DNA from 3 places in the Sphingopyxis sp. SE2 genome. Region 1 is predicted to be linked to each of the others. Evidence: riboswitches for the same ligand, from Rfam matches in the RefSeq annotation. Region 1 holds a riboswitch; each other region holds the start of a gene.
What was found. Region 1 has a riboswitch for cobalamin ahead of cobW (cobalamin biosynthesis protein CobW). Riboswitches for the same ligand answer to the same signal wherever they lie in the genome.
Positions count from the first base shown of each region.

Region 2: linked by a shared signal. The riboswitch ahead of OVY29_RS18400 (TonB-dependent receptor plug domain-containing protein) and the one ahead of cobW (cobalamin biosynthesis protein CobW) in region 1 are both predicted to bind cobalamin.
Region 3: linked by a shared signal. The riboswitch ahead of OVY29_RS01995 (TonB-dependent receptor domain-containing protein) and the one ahead of cobW (cobalamin biosynthesis protein CobW) in region 1 are both predicted to bind cobalamin.

Region 1 is NZ_JAPMXW010000009.1:382,960-389,700, forward strand. It holds gene OVY29_RS24400 (ABC transporter ATP-binding protein) at 1-468, shown strand, start outside; gene OVY29_RS24405 (DUF6925 family protein) at 465-1,445, shown strand; cobalamin riboswitch at 1,535-1,766, shown strand; gene cobW (cobalamin biosynthesis protein CobW) at 1,947-2,984, shown strand; gene cobN (cobaltochelatase subunit CobN) at 2,993-6,271, shown strand; gene OVY29_RS24420 (cobalamin biosynthesis protein CobG) at 6,268-6,741, shown strand, end outside.
Region 2 is NZ_JAPMXW010000001.1:3,874,925-3,881,665, reverse strand. It holds gene OVY29_RS18420 (glycine zipper 2TM domain-containing protein) at 1-218, shown strand, start outside; gene OVY29_RS18415 (Ppx/GppA phosphatase family protein) at 409-1,497, shown strand; gene OVY29_RS18410 (RlmE family RNA methyltransferase) at 1,494-2,201, shown strand; gene OVY29_RS18405 (S41 family peptidase) at 2,233-3,684, shown strand; cobalamin riboswitch at 3,883-4,067, shown strand; gene OVY29_RS18400 (TonB-dependent receptor plug domain-containing protein) at 4,211-6,163, shown strand; gene OVY29_RS18395 (DUF1636 domain-containing protein) at 6,163-6,570, shown strand; gene cobT (nicotinate-nucleotide--dimethylbenzimidazole phosphoribosyltransferase) at 6,567-6,741, shown strand, end outside.
Region 3 is NZ_JAPMXW010000001.1:455,594-462,334, reverse strand. It holds gene OVY29_RS02015 (carotenoid oxygenase family protein) at 1-1,091, shown strand, start outside; gene OVY29_RS02010 (class I adenylate-forming enzyme family protein) at 1,075-2,784, shown strand; gene OVY29_RS02005 (acetyl-CoA acetyltransferase) at 2,786-4,015, shown strand; gene OVY29_RS02000 (acetyl-CoA C-acyltransferase) at 4,017-5,177, shown strand; cobalamin riboswitch at 5,383-5,604, shown strand; gene OVY29_RS01995 (TonB-dependent receptor domain-containing protein) at 5,781-6,741, shown strand, end outside.

The DNA.
Region 1 (6,741 bases):
CTGCCAGCATTCGGCACCATACCGTCCGCTCTGCTTCCCGCCATCGACGATGCACTGCTCGCCTGCGATCTGCTGGGTTTGCGGGATCGGCCAGCCACGCAATTGTCGGGTGGCGAACTGGCGCGGGCAATGCTGGCCCGCGCGATTGTCGGCGATCCAGCGCTTCTGATCGTTGATGAACCAACCGCGGGTCTGGATCCACGCCATGCCATCGATGCCGTCCAGCGTCTCAAGGCCCGGACCACGGCCGGGTGCACGGTTGTCATGGCGATCCACGATCTTGATCTGGCCTTGGCCTTCGCGGACTCGATCCTCGCAATCCGCGATGGGCGATTGCTTGCACACGGTCCGACGCACGAAGTCGTCACCGAAAGCCTACTCACCTCGCTCTATGACGTTCCGGTCCGGTTATCTCGTGACGGGGACGGCATTTCCGTCCGCTTTCTCAAGTCCGGGGTATCATCATGAACCAGATTTCCTTTGACGAACTGGCACGTCTCGCGTGCGACCCTGGCCATGGCTGGAGCATCGGCACATTCGGTGCGATCGGCGAATTCATTCGCGACGAGGATGAGCCGGCCACGGTTCAAAACGACCGCGACAATATCGAAATCGTGACCGCTCGCGGTGCCTTGCGGATCAGGCATTCGGATAGCTTTGAATGCCTTGCCTGGGATAGCCTGTCCTCTGATGGCGAAAGCTGGGGTCATGCAATGGCGCTCTGCGCGCCTCTGACTGGTTCGGTCGATCGGGCTGTCGTATCTTTGGGCGCCGATACCGACGCCATTCGCAGGGAAGACCAGTCGAGCCGCCTGTTCGACATGGGCGTTTGTAACGGCACCATAAGGATGTGCGCCCGCACTGACGACGAAGCGCTGATCGGGGCTCTCGAGGCTCTTGAAGGTCAGGACCTGCTGTCTTCGCCAACAGTCATGGCCGAGGTTCTGCGTGCGCAGCCCCACCGGGTCATGCTCTCGCCTGCCGGACGGATCGAAGTCTTCCAACCGATTCCGCCTCCGGATGGGAAATCGCCGGAAGGCCCGCACACCCATCTGCTTGCCAAGCTTATCGGGAAGGGTCGGCCACATGGCGCCAACGTCCCCATTCCGGATGGCTATCAGTCGATCCTGAACATTCACCCTCGCTCACCTTGGCGGAACGCACTGGGTGAACGGCACGATTTCGTGCCCGATACGGACACCGCCTTTTCACCTATGCTTGAACGCTTTGGCCTTGATCAGGATCGTGCCGTGGACGCACATATCCGCACCGCTGTGGCTGAAGGCGCAAACCCTGAATTCTTTGATTGGCCCGACACACGGCGGGGCCGAACGAAAGCCCGCATCGTCCTGCGCCGTCTTGCCGCTGCCGGTCACGAGCACGTGGGTCCCTGGCGCGTCTGGTTCGACCGCGCTCCCGTTGAAACCGATGAAACGGAACAGTGAGGTTGCGCCTGCAATTTCAGCGCGAACTTTGATTGGCATGATCGAAGTTTGGGTCTAGAGATATTCAATGATGATGCGGGTTTGCCCGTGCCATCGATGATCGCGCCGGTGCCCCCAACGGGGCTTAATCGGGAATGCGGTGCGGGAGCGTAGCTCCCAAATCCGCGGCTGTCCCTGCAACTGTAAGCGGATAGCGCGATGCACATTTTTCCTGCGCGTGCAGGAAAAGCCACTGGACCGCGCATGAACGCGCATCTGGGAAGGCGTGCATCAAGCTGTGACCCGCGAGCCAGGAGACCTGCCGGCGCTCTGGTCGCTCTTGCCCGGGTCCAGGGGATGGCCAAGGCACGGTACTCTTCCGTCTGAGCGACGAAGCTGTGCGGCTGGGGCTGCACGGCCGCGTGGTTTCGGGCGTCTGTCGCGCCAGCCCGTTGTCGCGCGCCGACCGGACCTGTCCGGCAAGCCCTGCCCGGTGTCGCTCTGGCGCGCGGAGGAACTGCCATGTCGGACCTGTCAAAGGTACCCGTCACGATCATCACCGGCTTTCTGGGTGCCGGTAAGACCACGCTGATCAGCCACCTGATCCGCAACGCTGGCGGACGCCGATTGGCTGTGGTCGTCAATGAATTCGGTACTCTGGGGGTGGATGGGGACATCCTACAATCCTGCGCCATTCCCGATTGCCCGGCGGAAAACATCGTCGAACTGGCCAACGGCTGCATCTGCTGCACCGTGGCGGACGATTTCATTCCCACCGTAGAGCGCCTGCTCGCGCTTGATCCGCGCCCTGACCATATCCTGATCGAGACATCAGGGCTGGCCCTGCCCAAGCCCTTGCTCAAGGCCTTCGACTGGCCGGCAATCCGCAGTCGCATCACGGTGGATGGCGTCCTTGCGCTGGCCGATGCCGAAGCGGTTGCTGCCGGACGGTTTGCCCCCGATCTTGCAGCGCTGGAGGCCCAGCGCGCCGCAGACCCGGGGATCGACCACGAAACCCCGCTGTCCGAAGTCTTCGAGGACCAGCTTGCCTGCGCCGATCTCGTTTTGCTGACCAAGGTTGATCTGGCCGGACCTGACGGAGTCGCTGCCGCAAGGGCAGCCATTGCGGCCGAAGCACCCCGCCCCGTGCCTGTGATCGAGATAGCCGAAGGGATTGTCGACCCTCGCGTGATCCTTGGACTTGGAGCTGCCGCCGAAGACGATATCGCTGCCCGGCCCTCGCATCACGACAATGAGGATGATCACGAGCACGACGATTTCGACAGCACCGTCATCGCGCTCGGCGAGATTGCCGATCCCGCCGATTTGGTGGCGCGTATCGAAACGCTCGCCCGCGACCATCGCATCCTGCGGGTAAAAGGCTACGCTGCCGTGACTGGCAAGCCCTTGCGCCTCTTGGTGCAGGCCGTCGGGTCGAGGGTTCGTCACCAGTACGACCGCCCATGGCGCCCCGATGAGCGGCGCCAGACCACCCTGGTCGCCATCGCCGAGCATGACGATATCGACGAGCCTGCCATTCGCGCGGTGCTGGCAGGCTAAGCTAGGCCGTGCACGTCATCTTTCGCGAAACGCATGGGATGGAGGAAACGGCCATCCCACAGGATCTGGGGCAGGAGCCTGCGGATCTTGTCGTCCTGTCCTTCTCGGACAGCGATCTTGGTGCGTTCGCGGAAGGCTGGCGCCAGGCGCAAGCGGCGGATCCGGCATTTCCTTCGTTGCGGCTCGCCAATCTTGCCGCGCTGATCCACCCTTTGTCGGTCGACACCTATATCGAAAAGACATTGGCCGGGGCAAAGGCCGTGCTGATCCGGCTGATCGGCGGCACGCCCTATTGGAGCTACGGCCTTCAACAGGTCGAGACCCTCGCCCGATCGCGCGGGATTGCGCTTGCTGTCCTGCCTGCCGATGGTCGGCCGGATTGGCACCTCGACAGTGTCTCCACGCTTCCTGCCGCCACGCTGGCCAAGCTTTGCCAGTTGTGTGACGAGGGCGGCGCGGCAGCGGCGCGCGCGGCCCTGGCCGCTCTCGCGCACGCCGCAGGGCTTGGCGTCAGCACTGTGACGCAATGCACGGCTTTGCCGGCAACTGGCGGATGGCACCCCTCCTGCGGGATCATCGATCCTGCCAGCTTCAGGCCCAATGCGGATCGGCCGCTGATCCTGATCGTCTTCTACCGTGCGTACCTCGCCGCACACGACCTGCACCCGATCGCCGCGCTTCATTCCGCGCTTGAACAACGCGGCTTTGACGCGCTCTCGATCTTCGTCCCCTCGCTCAAGCCCCCTGAGGTCAGGGCACAGGTGGATCGCTGGGTGCGTTCGCTGGCGCCTGCAGCCATCGTCAATGCCACGGCTTTTTCAGCGCGGGGCGAGGATGGCGGAACGCCGCTCGACGGGGGGGGCGTTCCGGTCTTCCAGATCGCGCTTGCCACCGCACCGCGCGCAGGATGGGCGCGCACATCGCGTGGCCTCTCGCCGGCTGACCTTGCCATGCATGTCGTACTCCCCGAGATTGACGGGCGCATCTTTGCAGGCGTGTCGAGCTTCAAGGAAGCGGGCGAACGCGATCCGGCACTCGGCTTCGCTCCCTATTCGCACCGCGGCGATGACAACCGGATCGCAGCGGTCGCCGACCGCGTGGCGCGCTGGATCGGGCTGGCCCGCAAGCCGGCATGCGAACGCCGCGTCGCCCTGATCCTGTCGACCTACCCCGGCAAGGCCTACCAGATGGCGCACGCCGTGGGTCTTGACGCGCTGGCCTCAGTCGATGCGATTGTCGCCGATCTGGCAGAGGCCGGGTACAAGGTCAGCCGCCCCACCGATCTTGCCAGGCAGCTGGCGACCGAGCATCTGGTCTGGCCTTTGAATGCCTATCGCACTGCCATGTCCGCCCTGCCCGAGACGCTGCGGCAGGACCTTGCCTCGGCATGGGGAGAGCCGGAAGACGATCCGCTGGCTGTCGATGGGGCATTTCGCTTCCCGGCGCTCACGCTCGGCCAGGTGCTGGTGGCGCTTCAGCCCGAGCGGGGCGAGCCTATCAGTCGCGATGCAGACTATCACGACCTCTCGCGCTGCCCGCGGCACGCCTATGTCGCCTTCTACCTGTGGCTGGGCCAGCAGGGTACGGATGCGCTGGTCCATGTTGGCGCGCATGGTACGCTGGAATGGCTGCCGGGGAAGGCTGTAGCGCTGTCTGACGCTTGCTGGCCCGAAGCGCTGACACAAGCGATGCCGGTCATCTATCCCTTCATCGTCAACGATCCGGGCGAGGCAGCGCAGGCCAAGCGCCGCATCGGTGCTGTCACCATCGGCCATGTGCCGCCGCCGCTCGTCCCGACCGGAAGCGGCGCCGGGCTGGGCCGGATCGAGGCTTTGCTGGACGAATTCTCCAATGCCGACGGGCTGGACCCTGCCCGCCGGGACCGTCTGCAGAAATCCATCCGCGAGGAAGCTGCCGCGCTGGGGCTGGAGGCAGAGCTCGGCCTTGATACCGCCACCACTCTGGTCGAAGCGATCACCCGGATCGATCGCTTCGTCTGCGATGTGAAAGCCAGCCAGTTCGGTGACGGTCTCCACGTTTTCGGCCGCGGTGAACAGGGCGCGGCAGAGCGGAACGGGCTTCTGGCTGGGCTGGACGGCCGATGGATCGCTCCCGGACCATCTGGCTCGCCCCATCGCGGACGAACCGATGTGCTGCCGACGGGACGCAACCTCTACACGATCGATCCGCGCGCAGTACCTTCGCGCGCAGCGCATGCACAGGGCGTCGTGCTCGCCGAGGAGCTGCTCCGCCGCCATCTGCAGGATCACGGCGACTACCCGCGTGGCCTTGTGGTGGATCTGTGGGGTTCGGCCACCATGCGCACGGCTGGTGAAGAGTTTGCGATGGCGCTGCACCTTCTGGGGGCAAAGCCGATGTGGGACATGGCTTCAGAGCGCGTGACGGGGGTTGAGATTCTCCCACTCGCCATGCTCGACCGCCCTCGCCTCGATGTAACGCTGCGCGTTTCGGGCCTGTTTCGTGATGCCTTTCCCACCCTGCCCGCCTTGTTCGGTCAGGCCGTCCGGGCGCTGTGCACCAGGGACGAACCCGCCGACTGGAACCCTTTCGTTGCCTTGGCCCCAGCGCCGCGCGTCTATGGTCCGCGTCCGGGCCGGTATGGACTCGGGATCGGAGACGCGGCCGAAACCTATACCGATGATGCCCGGCGTGCGGCGGGCGAAGCATGGCTGGCAGCCTCCGACCACGCGCTGGATAGCGTTTCCGATTCCAGCACGGGAAGCGAGGCTGACCCCGATGGCATCCGTCTGCGAGTGGCCAGCGCGGACGCCTTCGTCCACCTGCAGGACCTGCCTGAAACCGACCTCTTGCTGGCCGCGGACTATGCCGGGCACGAGGCAGGCTTTGCCGCAGCCCAGGCGATTGTCGGAGGCAAGGCCGCACTCTATCATCTCGACAATCGGGACCCGAACAACCCGGCGGCCCGCACGCTGACCGAAGAAATTGCCCGCGTGGTCCGTGCCCGAGCCGCCAATCCAGGCTGGATCGCAGGAATGATGCGCCACGGCTTTCGTGGGGGCGCGGAACTGGCCGCGACGCTGGACCATCTTGGCGCTTTCGCACATCTTTCCGGCAGCGTGCCGCCGCAGCTGATCGACCTTTATCACGAGGCAACGCTCGGCCAGTCCGAAGTTCGCGCCTTCCTCGAACGCGAAAATCCCGATGCACTGGCGGCGATGGAAGCGCGCTTTGCCGCGCTGCATGCCGCGGGCCTCTGGCGCACCCGGCGAAATTCCATCCTGGCCAGCCTGCGGGAGGCACCATGACCGGATTTGCCGTCAAGGGCTGGTGCCCGGACGCATGGCACCCGATGATATCCGGCGACGGCCTACTGGTGCGGGTCAAACCCCGGCTCGGGCGGCTGACACGGGAGCAGGCGCTGGCCCTTTGCGATGCGGCCGCCACCTGCGGCAGCGGGCTGATCGACCTGACGCGGCGCGCCAATCTGCAGATTCGCGGCGTTGCCCAAGATCGCTGGCCCTTGCTGATCCAAAGGCTGATTGCGCTGGAATTAGTGCAGCCCGAGCCTGCACTCGAAGCGCGGCGCAACGTCCTTGTCGCGCCCGACTGGCAGGAGAACGACGACACCCACCGCATCGCCAACGCCCTGCTGGCCCGGATAGGCGAATGGCCCGATCTTCCCGGCAAGGTCGGGTTCGTCATCGATGCCGGCCCTGCCGCTGTGCTGACCGGCGCATCCGGCGATTTCCGTGTCGAACGCGGCACGGACGGCAGC
Region 2 (6,741 bases), on a different contig from region 1:
ATTACCGGAGCGATCGCCGCTATTACCGCGACAACCGCCGCCATTATCGCCAGTGCGACAAGGGAACCGGCGGGACCGTGATCGGCGCGATCGCTGGCGGCCTCGCCGGCCATGAAATCGCGGGCCGCGGCGACAAGACGGTCGGCACGATCATCGGCGGCGCCGTCGGCGCCCTCGCCGGCCGCGCGATCGACAGGGGGAATGACGGCTGCCGTTAAGGGGCAGACCCGACCCCCAACAACTTTCCTCTCCCCCTTCGACCCCGTCCGGCCCCGCGCCGGGCGGGGTTTTCTTTGCGGGCCCGTCCCCGGGCGGGGGCCTTGCCATGCGGGCGCGGGAAGCCTAGGTTCGCCGCCAAGTGCACGTTCGCGGTTTTGCGGGCGCGTGAGCAGAACAGGTACAATAGCCATGCGGCAAATGGCAGCGCCATCAGGGCGACCGCCGCGGCCCGGCCCGGCGGCAAGAGGACGAAAAGCGGGCGGCGAATCGCGCCCATTGCCGATCACGCGGCCGCGCAGCTATGCCGCGATCGACCTTGGCACCAACAATTGCAGATTGCTGATCGCGAGGCCGCAAAATGGCGAATTGGTCGTCATCGACGCCTTTTCGCGCATCGTGCGGCTGGGCGAGGGGCTGCACGGCACCGGCCGGATCAGCAACGCGGCGATGGACCGCACCGTCGCGGCGCTCGCGATCTGCGCCGACAAGCTGCGCCGCCGCCACGTCTCGCTGTCGCGCGCGGTCGCGACCGAGGCGTGCCGCCGTGCGAGCAACGGCGCGGAACTCGCCGAACGCGTCCGCCGCGAGACGGGGATCGTCCTCGACATCATCTCGGCGGCCGAGGAAGCGAAGCTGGCGGTATTGGGTTGCCACAATCTGATGGAACCCGGCGACGGCCCGGCGCTGATCTTCGACATCGGCGGCGGGTCGACCGAGCTGATGCACGTCGAGGTCGCCGAGCATGACGTCAAGATCCACGACTGGATCAGCGTGCCGTGGGGCGTCGTGTCGCTGACCGAACACGCGCCGCTGCCCGACGACAGCCTCGCGGGCCGCCAAGCCGCTTACGCGCATATGCGCCAGGTGACGCGCGAGGCCTTTGCCGCCTTTGCCGCGCGCGCCGAACGTTTTGCCGGCGAGCCGCTGCGCCTGCTCGGCACCAGCGGCACGGTGACGACGCTCGCCAGCGTCTTCCTGAACCTGCCGCGCTACGACCGCCGCGCGGTCGACGGCCTCGTCGTTCCCGCCGACGCGATGCGCGACATCAGCCGCCGCCTCGCCGACGCGAGCATCGCCGACCGCGCCGAGATCGCGTGCATCGGGCGCGAGCGCGCCGATCTGGTCGTCGCGGGCTGCGCGATCCTCGAAAGCATCATCGACCTGTGGCCCGCCGCGCGCGTTGGCGTCGCCGACCGCGGCATCCGCGAAGGCATCCTGCGCACGCTGGCGATGCAGGGCCGCGACATTCCGGTCACGCGCCGCGAGTATCGCAAATGAGCGGCAGCGGCGGCAAAGGTGGCGGGCGCGGCGGACTGCATGTGCGGGTCAAGACCGCGAAGAAGCGCAGCGTGTCGTCGACGCGCTGGCTGCAACGGCAATTGAACGACCCCTATGTGCGCCGCGCGCAGGCCGAAGGCTATCGCTCGCGCGCCGCGTACAAGCTGATCGAGCTCGACGAGAAATTCGGTTTCCTCAAGAAGGCGCGCGCGGTCGTCGATCTGGGCATCACGCCGGGCGGCTGGTCGCAGGTCGTGCGGGGGGCGAACCCGCGCGCGCGCGTCGCGGGGATCGACCTGCTTGCTTGCGAACCGATCGAGGGGGTCGAAATCCTCGAGATGGATTTCATGGACGATGCGGCGCCCGATAAGCTGATCGAGGCGCTCGGCAGCGCCCCCGACCTCGTCATTTCGGACATGGCGGCGAATACCGTCGGCCATCCGCAGACCGACCATCTGCGCACGATCGGCCTCGCGGAAACCGCCGCCGATTTCGCGGTGCAGAATTTGCTGCCCGGCGGAGCCTTCGTGGCGAAAGTGTTCGCGGGCGGCGCCGACCGCGAATTGTTGACTTTACTAAAGCGACACTTTTCAACGGTAAAACACGCCAAGCCGCCCGCCAGCCGCAAGGGGTCACCCGAACTTTATGTTATCGCGCAGGGGTTCAAGGGCCGGCAAGATGGGAGCGAGGCGGACGCCGAATAAAGGTCGTTGGGTCGAACCGGGGAGAATATTGATGGGCAAGTCGAGGCGGCCGGTAGCGGCGCTAACGCTCGCGGCTTTGATGCTGGCGTCGTGCGGCGGCGACGGCGGAACGCTGGGCAGCGGCCCGGTCACGGTCACCCCGACGCCGAGCCCCACCCCGACGCCCAATTGCGCGCTCGCCTCGCGCCAGTCCTTTGCCAAGGCGGTGATCGACGAATGGTATCTGTTCCCCGGCGACGTCGCGAGCGGCGTCAATCCCGGCGCCTATAGCGACGTCCAATCCTATATCGATGCGCTGGTCGCCCCGGCGCGCGCGCTGAACAAGGACCGTTTCTTCACCTACATCACCTCGATCGCCGAGGAGAATGCCTTCTTTGAGAGCGGATCGAGCGCGGGTTTCGGCGTGCTCATGGCGTATGACGCGGTCAATCAGCGCATCGTCATCGCCGAAGCCTATGAAGGCGCGCCGGCCTTTGCGGCGGGGATCGACCGCGGCACCGCGATCGTCGGGATCGGCACGAACAGCGGCAATGTGCGCACCGTCGCGAGCATCGTCGCCGCCGGGGGGACCCAGGGGCTCACAGACGCGCTCGGCCCGAACGACCCCGGGGTGAGCCGCGTGCTGCGCATCACCGACGCGGCGGGCACGCGCGACGTCACCGTCGCCAAGGCCGACTATGCGCTCGATCCCGTTTCGGACCGCTATGGCGCCAAGATCATCAGCGAGGGCAGTCGCAACTACGGCTATCTCAACCTGCGCACCTTCATTTCGTCGGCCGACAACCAGCTCGGCGCCGCCTTCGCCGATTTCCGCGCGCAGGGCGTCACCGACATCGTCATCGATTTCCGCTATAATGGCGGCGGCCTCGTTTCGACCGCCAATCTGATGGGCGACCTGATGGGTGCTGGACGCGCCGGCCAGCTTTTTTCGCAGACGCGTTTCCGCCCAAGCAAGTCCGCCGAGGACGACGAGCATCGCTTCGCGCCTGGCGCGCAATCGATTGCGCCGACGCGGATCGCCTTCATCGGCACCGGGTCGACCGCATCGGCGAGCGAGCTGGTGATCAATTCGATGCTGCCCTATCTCGGCACCAATATGACGCTCGTCGGCAGCAACACCTTTGGTAAGCCGGTCGGCCAGATCGCGCTCGACAAGGCCGAGTGCGACGACCGGATGCGCGTCGTCGCCTTCGCCACCGGCAATGCAAGCGGGCAGAGCGACTATTACGACGGGCTGGCGCCGAAGATCGCGAACAGCTGCGCCGCGAACGACGATCTGGGCTTCCCGCTCGGCGACCCGCGCGAGGCGTCGATCCGCGCCGCGATCGACTTCCTTGCCGGCAACGCCTGCACGACGCGGATCGCCGACGCGAACGCCCGCACGGCGTCGAGCGACCGCCGTTTCGCGGTAGCGGCCCCGCCGACAATGCTGGTGCCCGACCGCCCGAGCGCGGCGCAGCGCGAATTGCCGGGGCTGTTTTAGGATCGATCGACATTCAGCCCATGGCGGCCTGCAAATGACTCGCGGCGAAGGGTGTTCAGAGGCACGTGACTCTGAAACACGATCTCGCCGGTGCCTTGGAACGAGGCCTTGAGATCCCGGCCTTCGCCGGGATGACGGAAAAATCATAAGCAAATATGATCCGAGAGGCGATTGACCGCCGCCTCCGAATAAGGCTAACGGCCGCGGCAAGCGACAGGTTCTCCGGCGACGGAGACGAAGAGGGAACGGGAAAACCCCGGCTGCCCCTGCAACTGTACGCGGCGAGCCATCGGCCATACGCCATTGGGACCCCGGTCCCGAGAAGGCGGCCGACCGGCGCCGACCCGCAAGCCAGGAGACCTGCCCGTCGCCGTCGTCTTTCGCGCGGACAGGGTGTGCCGGGCGGACGGGGGTGAACCCGCATGACGACAAAGCTGGCTGCGCAGGTGCGCGGGCGATGTCGTGCGTCCCCGAAGGACGACCGATCGGCCGCGCGCATGGGCGGCATTGTCGATGGGTTTGTCCAATGTTCAAAGTGATTTACCGAAGTTCGATCTGTCTCGCCGCCGTCGCGGCTTCCTCCACCGCCTCCGCCGAGGAGACGGCGCATGCGGTCGCCGCCGATGCCGACAGCATCACCGTCACCGCGACGCGCGCGCCGCTAACGCTCGACGAGATTCCGTCGTCGGTCGCGGTGCTCGACAAGGACGCGATCGACCGCGCGCAGGATATCGGCGTCACCGAACTGCTGCTACGCACCCCGGGGATCAGCATCTCGCGCAACGGCGGTTACGGCACCTCGACCTCGCTGCGTATCCGCGGCGCCGAATCCGAACATACGGTGACGGTGATCGACGGGGTCAAGCTCAACGATCCCTCGTCGACCGGCGGCGGTTTCAACTTCGCCAATCTGCTCGTGGGCGACATCGACCGGATCGAGGTGCTGCGCGGGCCGCAGTCGATCCTGTGGGGTAGCCAGGCGATCGGCGGGGTGATCAATATCGTCACCGCATCGCCGGAAAAGGAACTCGAAGGCAGCTTCGACCTCGAGGCGGGGTCGCGCGAGACGGTGAGCGCACGCGCCGCGATCGGCGGGCGCACCGGCCCCTTGAGCTGGCGCCTCGGCGGCCAGCGATTCGCGACCGACGGCATTTCGTCGCACGCCAAGGCGTTCGGCGGGGTCGAGCGCGACGGCTATCGCAACAGCAATGTTTCGGGCCGCGCCGAACTGGCGCTCGCCGACAATGTCAGCGCCGAGGTGCGCGGATATTATTCGAGCGGCCGGGTCGAGTTCGACGGCTTCAACACCGACAGCAGTGATTATGGGCAGAACAAGGAGTTCGTCGGCTATGCGGGGCTCAATTTTGCCCTCGCCGACGGGCGATTCCGCAATCGTGTCGCTTTTGCCTATACCGACACCAACCGCGACAATTTCAACCCCGACCGCGCACGTCCGCGCAGCTTCGAGGCCGACGGCAAGAACAAGCGCTGGGAATATCAGGGCGGCTTCGACTTGACCGACCGCATCACCGCGATTTTCGGGGTCGAGAATGAACGTTCGGACTTCCGCAGCCGTTCGCCGTCGGCGTCGCTTGGCGTCCCGCTTCCCGATTTCGTTCGCGGCAAGGCGGAAATCACCAGCATCTATGGCCAGCTCGGCATCGAGCCGGTGGACGGGCTGACGCTCAATGGCGGCGTCCGCCACGACGATCATAATCGCTATGGCGGGCGGACCTTGTTCGCGGCGGGCGGCGTGTGGCGCCTGCCGACCGGAACGGTGCTGCGCGCGCGCTATGGCGAGGGGTTCAAGGCGCCCGGCCTCTACCAGCTGTTCAGCGAATATGGGAATGTCGGGCTCGATCCCGAGGAAGCGCACGGCTGGGAAGCGGGGGTCGAGCAGCATCTGTTCGGCGACAAGCTGGTCTTCGGCGCGACCTGGTTCGACCGCACGACGAAGAACCAGATTATCTTCAACAGCTGCACCGACCCCGACGACCCGCTGTGCACTGTCCCCGGCAGCAATCCGCCGGTGCCGCGCTTCGGCTATTATCTCAACGTCGCGCGCAGCGAGGCGCATGGTATCGAGGGCGCCGCGGCGTTGACGCTCGGCGGGCTGACGCTCGATGGCAATTACAGCTGGATCGTCGCCGAGGATCGCTCCGAGGGCAGCGCCAATTTCGGCAATTGGCTCCCGCGCCGTCCGCGACATAGCGCCAATGCTTCGGCGAGCTATGACTTCGGTTCCGGGTTCGAGCTCGGCGCGGCGCTGCGCTGGTCGGGCAAAAGCTATGACAATGCGAGCAGTGCGCAGCGGCTGGGCGGCTATACGCTCGTCGATCTGCGCGCCGAAGTTGCCCTGTCGGATGCGGTGAAGCTGTTCGCGCGCGCCGAGAATCTCTTCGACGAGGAATATATGACGGCGTTCCGTTATGGCTCGCTCGGCCGCAGCATCTACGCCGGCATAAGGGGCCGTTTCTGATGCTGACGCGCGTCGATCCGGGCCCCGCGGTGGTGGTGTGCAACAGCTGCCGCCACAGCCGCGCGGCGCAGGTCGACGCGGCGGGCGTGCGCGGCGGCGCGCGGCTGGTCGAGGCGATGAAGCAGCTCCAGCGGGACGAACCGCGCTATGCCGCGATCGCGGTGCAGGAGATGGCGTGCCTTTTCGCGTGCCAGGATCATTGCACCGTCCACCTGCGCGCGCCGGACAAGATCGGCTATGTGCTCGGCCGCTTCAACGGCGATGAGGCGTCGGCGCGCGCGATCCTCGACTATGCCGTGCACTATGCCGCGAGCGAGCATGGCCGCGTCGCCTGGCCGCTGTGGCCCGAGGGGGTCAAAGGCCATTTTATCACCCGCACGCCGCCGCCAGGATTTGTCGCCGAATGACCAGTTTCGTTTCTGTCGAGGCCTTTGAAGCCGCGCTTGCCGACCTTGGCGAGCCCGACGCCGGTGCCGCCGCCGATGCGCGGGTGCGGCAGGCCGAACTCACCAAGCCGGCGGGGTCGCTCGGCCGGCTCGAAAATCTCGCGATCTTTTTCGCCGGCTGGCAGGGCCGGG
Region 3 (6,741 bases), on a different contig from region 1:
CAAGCTCGACCGACGTCGCGATCCACGCGGGCAAGATAATCTCGACCTTCTACCAGTGCGGCGAAGCGTACCGGCTCGATCCCTTCACGCTCGAACAGTTCGGTACCGAAAGCTGGGTGCCGCTCGACGGCATTTCGGCGCACTGCAAGGTCGACCTCGCGACGGGCGAACTCATGTTCTTCAACTATTCGAAGCACGCGCCCTATATGCACTATGGCGTCGTCGGCGCGGACAATAAGCTCAAGCATTATATCCCCGTCCCGCTCGCCGGACCGCGCCTGCCGCACGACATGGCCTTCACCGAAAATTATACGATCCTCAACGACATGCCGCTTTATTGGAACGCGGAACTGCTCGAACGGAACCTCCACGTCGTCCAGTTCCATCCCGACGAGAAGACGCGCTTTGCGATCATCCCGCGGCATGGAAGCCCTGAGGACATCCGCTGGTTCGAGGCCGAACCGACCTACACGCTCCATTGGCTCAACGCGTGGGAGGAAGGCGACGAGATCATCCTCGACGGCTATTATCAGGAAGAGCCGATGCCGAAATCCTATCCGAACGCGCCGGAGGGGCTCGAGCGGATGATGGCGTATCTCGATCAGGGGCTGCTCAAGCCGAGGCTCCACCGCTGGCGCTTCAACCTCAAGACCGGGAAAACGACCGAACAGAGGCTCGACGACCGCGACCTCGAATTCGGCATGTTCAACCACCGCTATGCGGGCAAGCCCTATCGCTACGCCTATAGCGCGATCCCCGAGCCGGGCTGGTTCCTGTTCCGCGGGCTGGTGAAGCACGACCTCGATGCTGGGACGAGCGAGGACTATGAATTCGGCCCCGGCCGCTTCGGCAGCGAGGCGCCCTTCGCGCCGCGGATCGATGCGAAGGACGAGGACGACGGCTATCTCGTCTCCTTCATCGCCGACCTCGAAACCGACAAATCCGAATGCGTGCTGATCGACGCGAAAAATGTCGCGGCGGGGCCGGTGTGCCGGATCATTCTGCCCGAGCGCATCTGTTCGGGAACGCATACCGTCTGGGCGAGCGGCGACGATATCGGCATGGGCGAAAACAGTGTGCTGGCCGCCTGAGATGATCGTCGCGGGAGAGGAAAAACGGCGGCGACATCGGGAAAGCGGCTGGTGGGGCGACGAAACCTTCGCCAGCCTGTTCGCCGCCAATGCGGCGGCGCATCCCGAGCGGATGGCGCTGGTCGATGCGCCGAACCGTTACGACTTCGCCTTCGGCGAGCCGCAACGGCTGAGTTATGCCGAGCTGGCGGCCGAGATCGACCGGCTCGCGGGCGCGCTCGTGAAGGCTGGGATCGGCAAGGACGATGTGCTGCTCGTCCAGCTTCCCAATATCAGCGAATTCGTCGCGCTCTATTTCGCTGCGGCGAAGATAGGCGCGATCGTCAGCCCGGCGGCGGTGCAATATCGCAGCCATGAGCTGAAGGGTATGATCGGCGTCGTCGAACCGAAAGCCTTCCTCTGTGCGACGACGGTCAAGGGATGCGATCATGTCGGTGTTGCGGCGCCGCTGCTCGATGGCATCAGGCTGATGACCTTTGGCCCCAATCCACCAGACGAAGCGCTCGACCTCTCGACCGCCGTGGGTGACGAAGCCGCGCTAGCCGCGCATATCGCCGCCAACCCGGTCGATGCCGACGATATCTTCACCATCTGCTGGACATCGGGCACCACCGGCGTGCCCAAGGGCGTGCCGCGCAGCCACAACCATTGGATCGCGGTTGCGGGCGCCGGTTATGAGGCGATGAAGGTCGGCCCGGGCGACGTGCTGCTCAACCCCTTCCCGCTTATCAACATGGCGAGCATCGGCGGCATTACAATGTGCTGGCTCACCAGCGCGGGGACGATGGTGCTGCACCACCCCTTCGACCCCGGCGTCTACCTCAAGCAGATCGCGACCGAGCGGCCGAGCCTGACGATCGCGCCGCCCGCGGTGCTCAACATGCTGCTGCAGAATGAGGCTTTGCTCGCGTCGGTCGACCTCTCCAGCCTGCGCGTCATCGCCTCGGGCTCCGCCCCCCTCGCGCCCGCGATGGTGCGCGGTTTTCAGGACAAGCTCGGCATCATCATCGTCAATGTGTTCGGGTCGAACGAGGGGATGAGCTTCATCACCGGCGAGGCCGACATGCCCGACCCCGACAAGCGCGCGAGCCTGTTCCCGCGTCGCGGTACATATCAGCGCCCCTATGGCGAAGGCCGCGCCCCCAATATCGAAAGCCGGCTCGTCCCGCCCGGCGGCGGCGAACCGATCGAGGCGGACGGCGTCTCAGGCGAACTCCAGATCCGCGGCCCGACCTTGTTCGAGGGCTATCACAATGCCCCCGAGCGCACCGCCGAAGCCTTCACCGACGACGGCTGGTTCCGCACCGGCGACCTGTTCGAGATCGCCGAGGACGGAGATTTCTATCGCTTCGTCGGGCGCTGCAAGGATCTGATCATTCGCGGCGGGGTCAATATCTCGCCCGAGGAGATCGACCAGATGCTCGGCGGGCATCCGCTGCTGGCCGAGGCCTGCACCTTCTCGCTCCCCGACCCGACGATGGGCGAGCGCATCGGACTCGCCTATGTTCCGCGTGGGAGCGACGATGTGGGGATCGGCGAGGTCGCCGATTATCTGCGCGGCCACGACCTCGCGGTATTCAAACTGCCCGAGCGCCTGTTCCGCTTCGACGCGCTGCCGCGCAACGTCACCAACAAGGTGATGCGCAGCGAAGTGCGCGAAATGGCGCTCGCCACTCTCGAAAAGGAAGCCTGACATGGCAAAGAACGTCTTCATCCTCGGCGGCGCGCAGACCGACTTTTCGCGCAACCTCGAACGCGAGGGCGGCGGGCTGTTCGAGCTGTTCCGCGATGTCGCCGAAGCCGCTTTCGTGGCGACGGGGATCGAACCCAAAGAGGTCGAGACCGCGCATGTCGGCAATTTCGTCGGCGAGCTGTTCGCGGGGCAAGGCCAGCTCGGCGGCTTCTTCGGCCATGTCCACCCCGACCTCGCGGGCATCCCCGCTTCGCGGCACGAAGCCGCCTGCGCGTCGGGCAGCATCGCGATCCTCGCCGCCGCCGCCGAGATCGAGGCCGAGCGCTACGGGCTCGCGCTCGTGCTCGGCATCGAGCTGATGCGCAACGTCCCCGGCCAGCGCGCCGCCGAATATCTTGGCGCCGCCGCGTGGGCGGGGCGCGAGGCGCAGGAGGCGCGTTATCTGTGGCCCTATATGTTCGCGCGCGTCGCCGAGGAATATGAGGAGCGCTTCGGGCTCGACCGTGCGTATCTGCGCGGCATTTCGGCGAACAATTTCGCCAATGCCAAGAAGAACCCATATTCGCAGACGCGCGGCTGGGCGATTACCGACGATCATCTCGGTGAGAATGACGAGGTCAATCCGTTGATCGAGGGGAGTTTGCGCAAGTCCGATTGCGGGCAGGTTACCGACGGGGCGGCTGCGATCTTTCTCGCCTCGGCGGAAGTTGCCGAACGTTACGCGCAGCGTCGGGGGATTTCGATCGACTCGATTCCGCGGATCAAGGGATGGGGGCATGCGACCGCGCCGCTGCTCTATTCGACCAAAGTCGCGGAAAGCAGAGGCCAAGGCTTTGTTTTTCCAAGCGTTCGCAAGGCGATGATGGATGCGCTGCGGCGCGCAGAGATGCCCGACATCTATGCGTGCGACGGGGTCGAGGTGCATGACTGTTTTTCGATCACCGAATATATGGCGATCGATCATTTCGGGATCACCAAACCGGGCGAAAGCTGGCGCGCGGTCGAGGACGGGACGATTGCGCTGGGCGGGAAGCTGCCGGTCAATCCGTCGGGCGGGCTGATCGGGCTCGGGCATCCGGTAGGTGCCACCGGGGTGCGGATGCTGCTCGACGGATGGCGGCAGGTCACCGGAAACGCTGGCGATTATCAGGTCGAGGGCGCGCGCAACTTCGCGACCTTCAACGTCGGCGGCAGCGCGACGACCGCGGTCAGCTTCGTCGTCGGCACCTGATTTGAGCGAGGTCTATCTTTACGACGCGGTGCGGACGCCGCGCGGCAAGGCGCGGCCCGATGGCGGGCTCGCCAAGCTCAGCCCGCAGGAGTTGGTGCGCCAGCAGGCGGCGGCGCTTGCGGCGCGATGCGGCGATGTCGCTACGACGCCAGATGTGCTGCTGCTTGGTTGCGTTACGCAGAGCGGCGAGCAGGGTGGGCATATCGCGCTGGTGTCGAAGCTGCACGCGGGGTTGCCCGACCAGACCGCCGCGCACAGCATCAACAATTATTGCGCGTCGGGATTATCGGCGATCGGGCAGGCGGTCGCGAAGGTCGCGAGCGGCGAGATCGCGGTGGCGCTCGCGGGCGGGGTCGAGTCGATGAGCAGCGCGCCCTTCCTCGGCGATCGCGCCGGATATTACACCAACGACGAATTGCCGCCGCGCGCGCGCTTCGTGCCGCCGGTGCTGGCGGCCGACCGGCTGGCGAACAGCGAAGGCATCGCGCGCGCCGAACTCGACGCGGTTGCGCTCGCCTCGCAACTGAAAGCTGCTGCTGCGGAAACCGATCCCGCCCTGCAAGCCTCGCGCGTCGCGACCGGCGCGCTCGACGGCGAGGAGTGTATCCGGCCGCAAACGAGCGCGGAATCGCTCGCCGCCGCACCGGCGGCCTTTGGCGAGTTGCAGGCGCAATATGCGGGCGCACTCGAAGGCGCGACCTTTGAACCGCTGCACAGTATCGCGCATGCACCGCCGATCTGCGATGGCGCGGGGCTGGCGCTGGTCGGCGGCGACGGGCTCGGCATCGCGCCGCGCGCGCGCGCGGTCGCCTTTGCCGAAAGCGGCGGCGACCCTGCTGCTTCGCTGACCGCGGGGTTCGCGGCGATGGACAAGGTGCTGACGCGCGCCGGGCTGACGCTCGGCGAGATGGACCGGATCGAGTTCATGGAAGCGTTCGCGGTCACGATCGCCAAATTCATGCGCGACCGCGATGCCGATCCGGCGCGCGTCAATGTCAGCGGCGGCCATCTCTCCAAGGGCCATCCGATGGGCGCGAGCGGCGCGATCCTGACCTCGACCTTGCTCGACGCGCTCGATGCGTGCGGCGGGCGTTATGGACTGGTCGTGCTGACCGGCGCGATGGGGGTCGGCGCGGCGATGGTGGTCGAGCGGGTGGCTTAGAACCAACTCCTCCTGTGGCGGAGCCATGGGGAGGTGGCAGCCCGGAGGGCTGACGGAGGGGCATTGGCGCTACGGTTTCGGCCCCTCCACCACCGCTTCGCGGCGGTCCCCCTCCCCATCGCTTCGCGACAGGGAGGATTGCGTCTCGCAAAAGCCGATTGCGCAAAAGCGTGGCTGCGCTATGGGCGGCGCGTGCGGGGCTTGCCCCGCGCATGATCGCGCCGGTGCCCGAAAGGGCTTAAAATGGGAACGCGGTAAAGGGGTTCGTCCTGAACCCCCGAAGCCGAGGCTGTCCCTGCAACTGTAAGCGGCGAGCGCGATGCACCGGTTCGAGGCTTTCGGACCAGCCACTGGGATCATCCTGGGAAGGCGTGCATCAAGCCCAGACCCGCGAGCCAGGAGACCTGCCGGCGTGGGTCGCTCAATGCCATGGCCCAGGGAAAGGCCGCGGCACGGAGGATTCCGTCGAGCGACGACCAGGCGGCTGGAGCCGCCTCGGTGCGGTGCCGCAGGCGTTACGCCACTTGCGACGCCGGCATCGGTCGATCGCGTCCCACGCAGTCGGCAGGCTCCGCCTTCGTTGCCGGCGTGCAGGGACTTCCGATGTTGAAATTTGCGACCATTTCTCTTTTGACACTGGCAACGGCAACACCGGCGCTTGCCGAAACCGTCGATAGCGAGCGCGGAGACGATATCGTCGTCACCGCGTCGGGCATCGAGCAGCCGCGCGACGAAGTCGGTCAGGCGATCACGATCATCGACGCCGACACGATCGCGCGGCGCCAGTCGGTCGATGTCGTCGACCTGCTCGCGACCACGCCCGGCGTGCGCTTCAACCGGTCGGGCAGCACCGGATCGGTCGCGAGCATATCGCTGCGCGGCGCCGAAACAACGCAGACGCTCGTGCTGATCGACGGGGTGAAGGTCAACGACCCGAGCGGCATCGGCGACGGATATGATTTCGGCCATCTGCTGACCGGCAATATCGACCGGATCGAGGTGCTGCGCGGGTCGAACTCGGTCGTCCACGGCAGCCAGGCGATCGGCGGCGTCGTCAGCCTGATGACCGCAACCCCGGCCGAAGGCTTCGCCGCCGATGCCTCGGCCGAATATGGCTATAGCGATACTTTGAATGCCAAGGCCGATGTGTCGGGCACCGCCGGGGCGATTTCGGGCGGGATCGGCGGGGCCTATTTCCGCACCGACGGCATTTCGTCGGCGGCGGTCGGCACCGAGAAGGACGGATACAAGAATTTCGCAGGCAACGCGCGGCTGAAGGTCGCGTTCAGCGACGCGCTGAGCCTCGACCTGCGCGGCTATTATATCAACGCCGACCTCGATTACGACAGCTTCTTCGGCGCGCCCGCCGACAGCGCCGACGTCGCCAAGCTCGACCAATATGTCGGCTATGCGGGGCTGAACCTTGGCCTGTTCGACGGCAATTTCACCAGCCGCGCGGCGGTGACGTGGATGCGGGGCGAGCGCGATTATTATTTCGTGCGCGGGACGGCGCCCGATTACGGCTATTCGGGCAGTAATTTGAGGTTCGAATATCAGGGTGTCG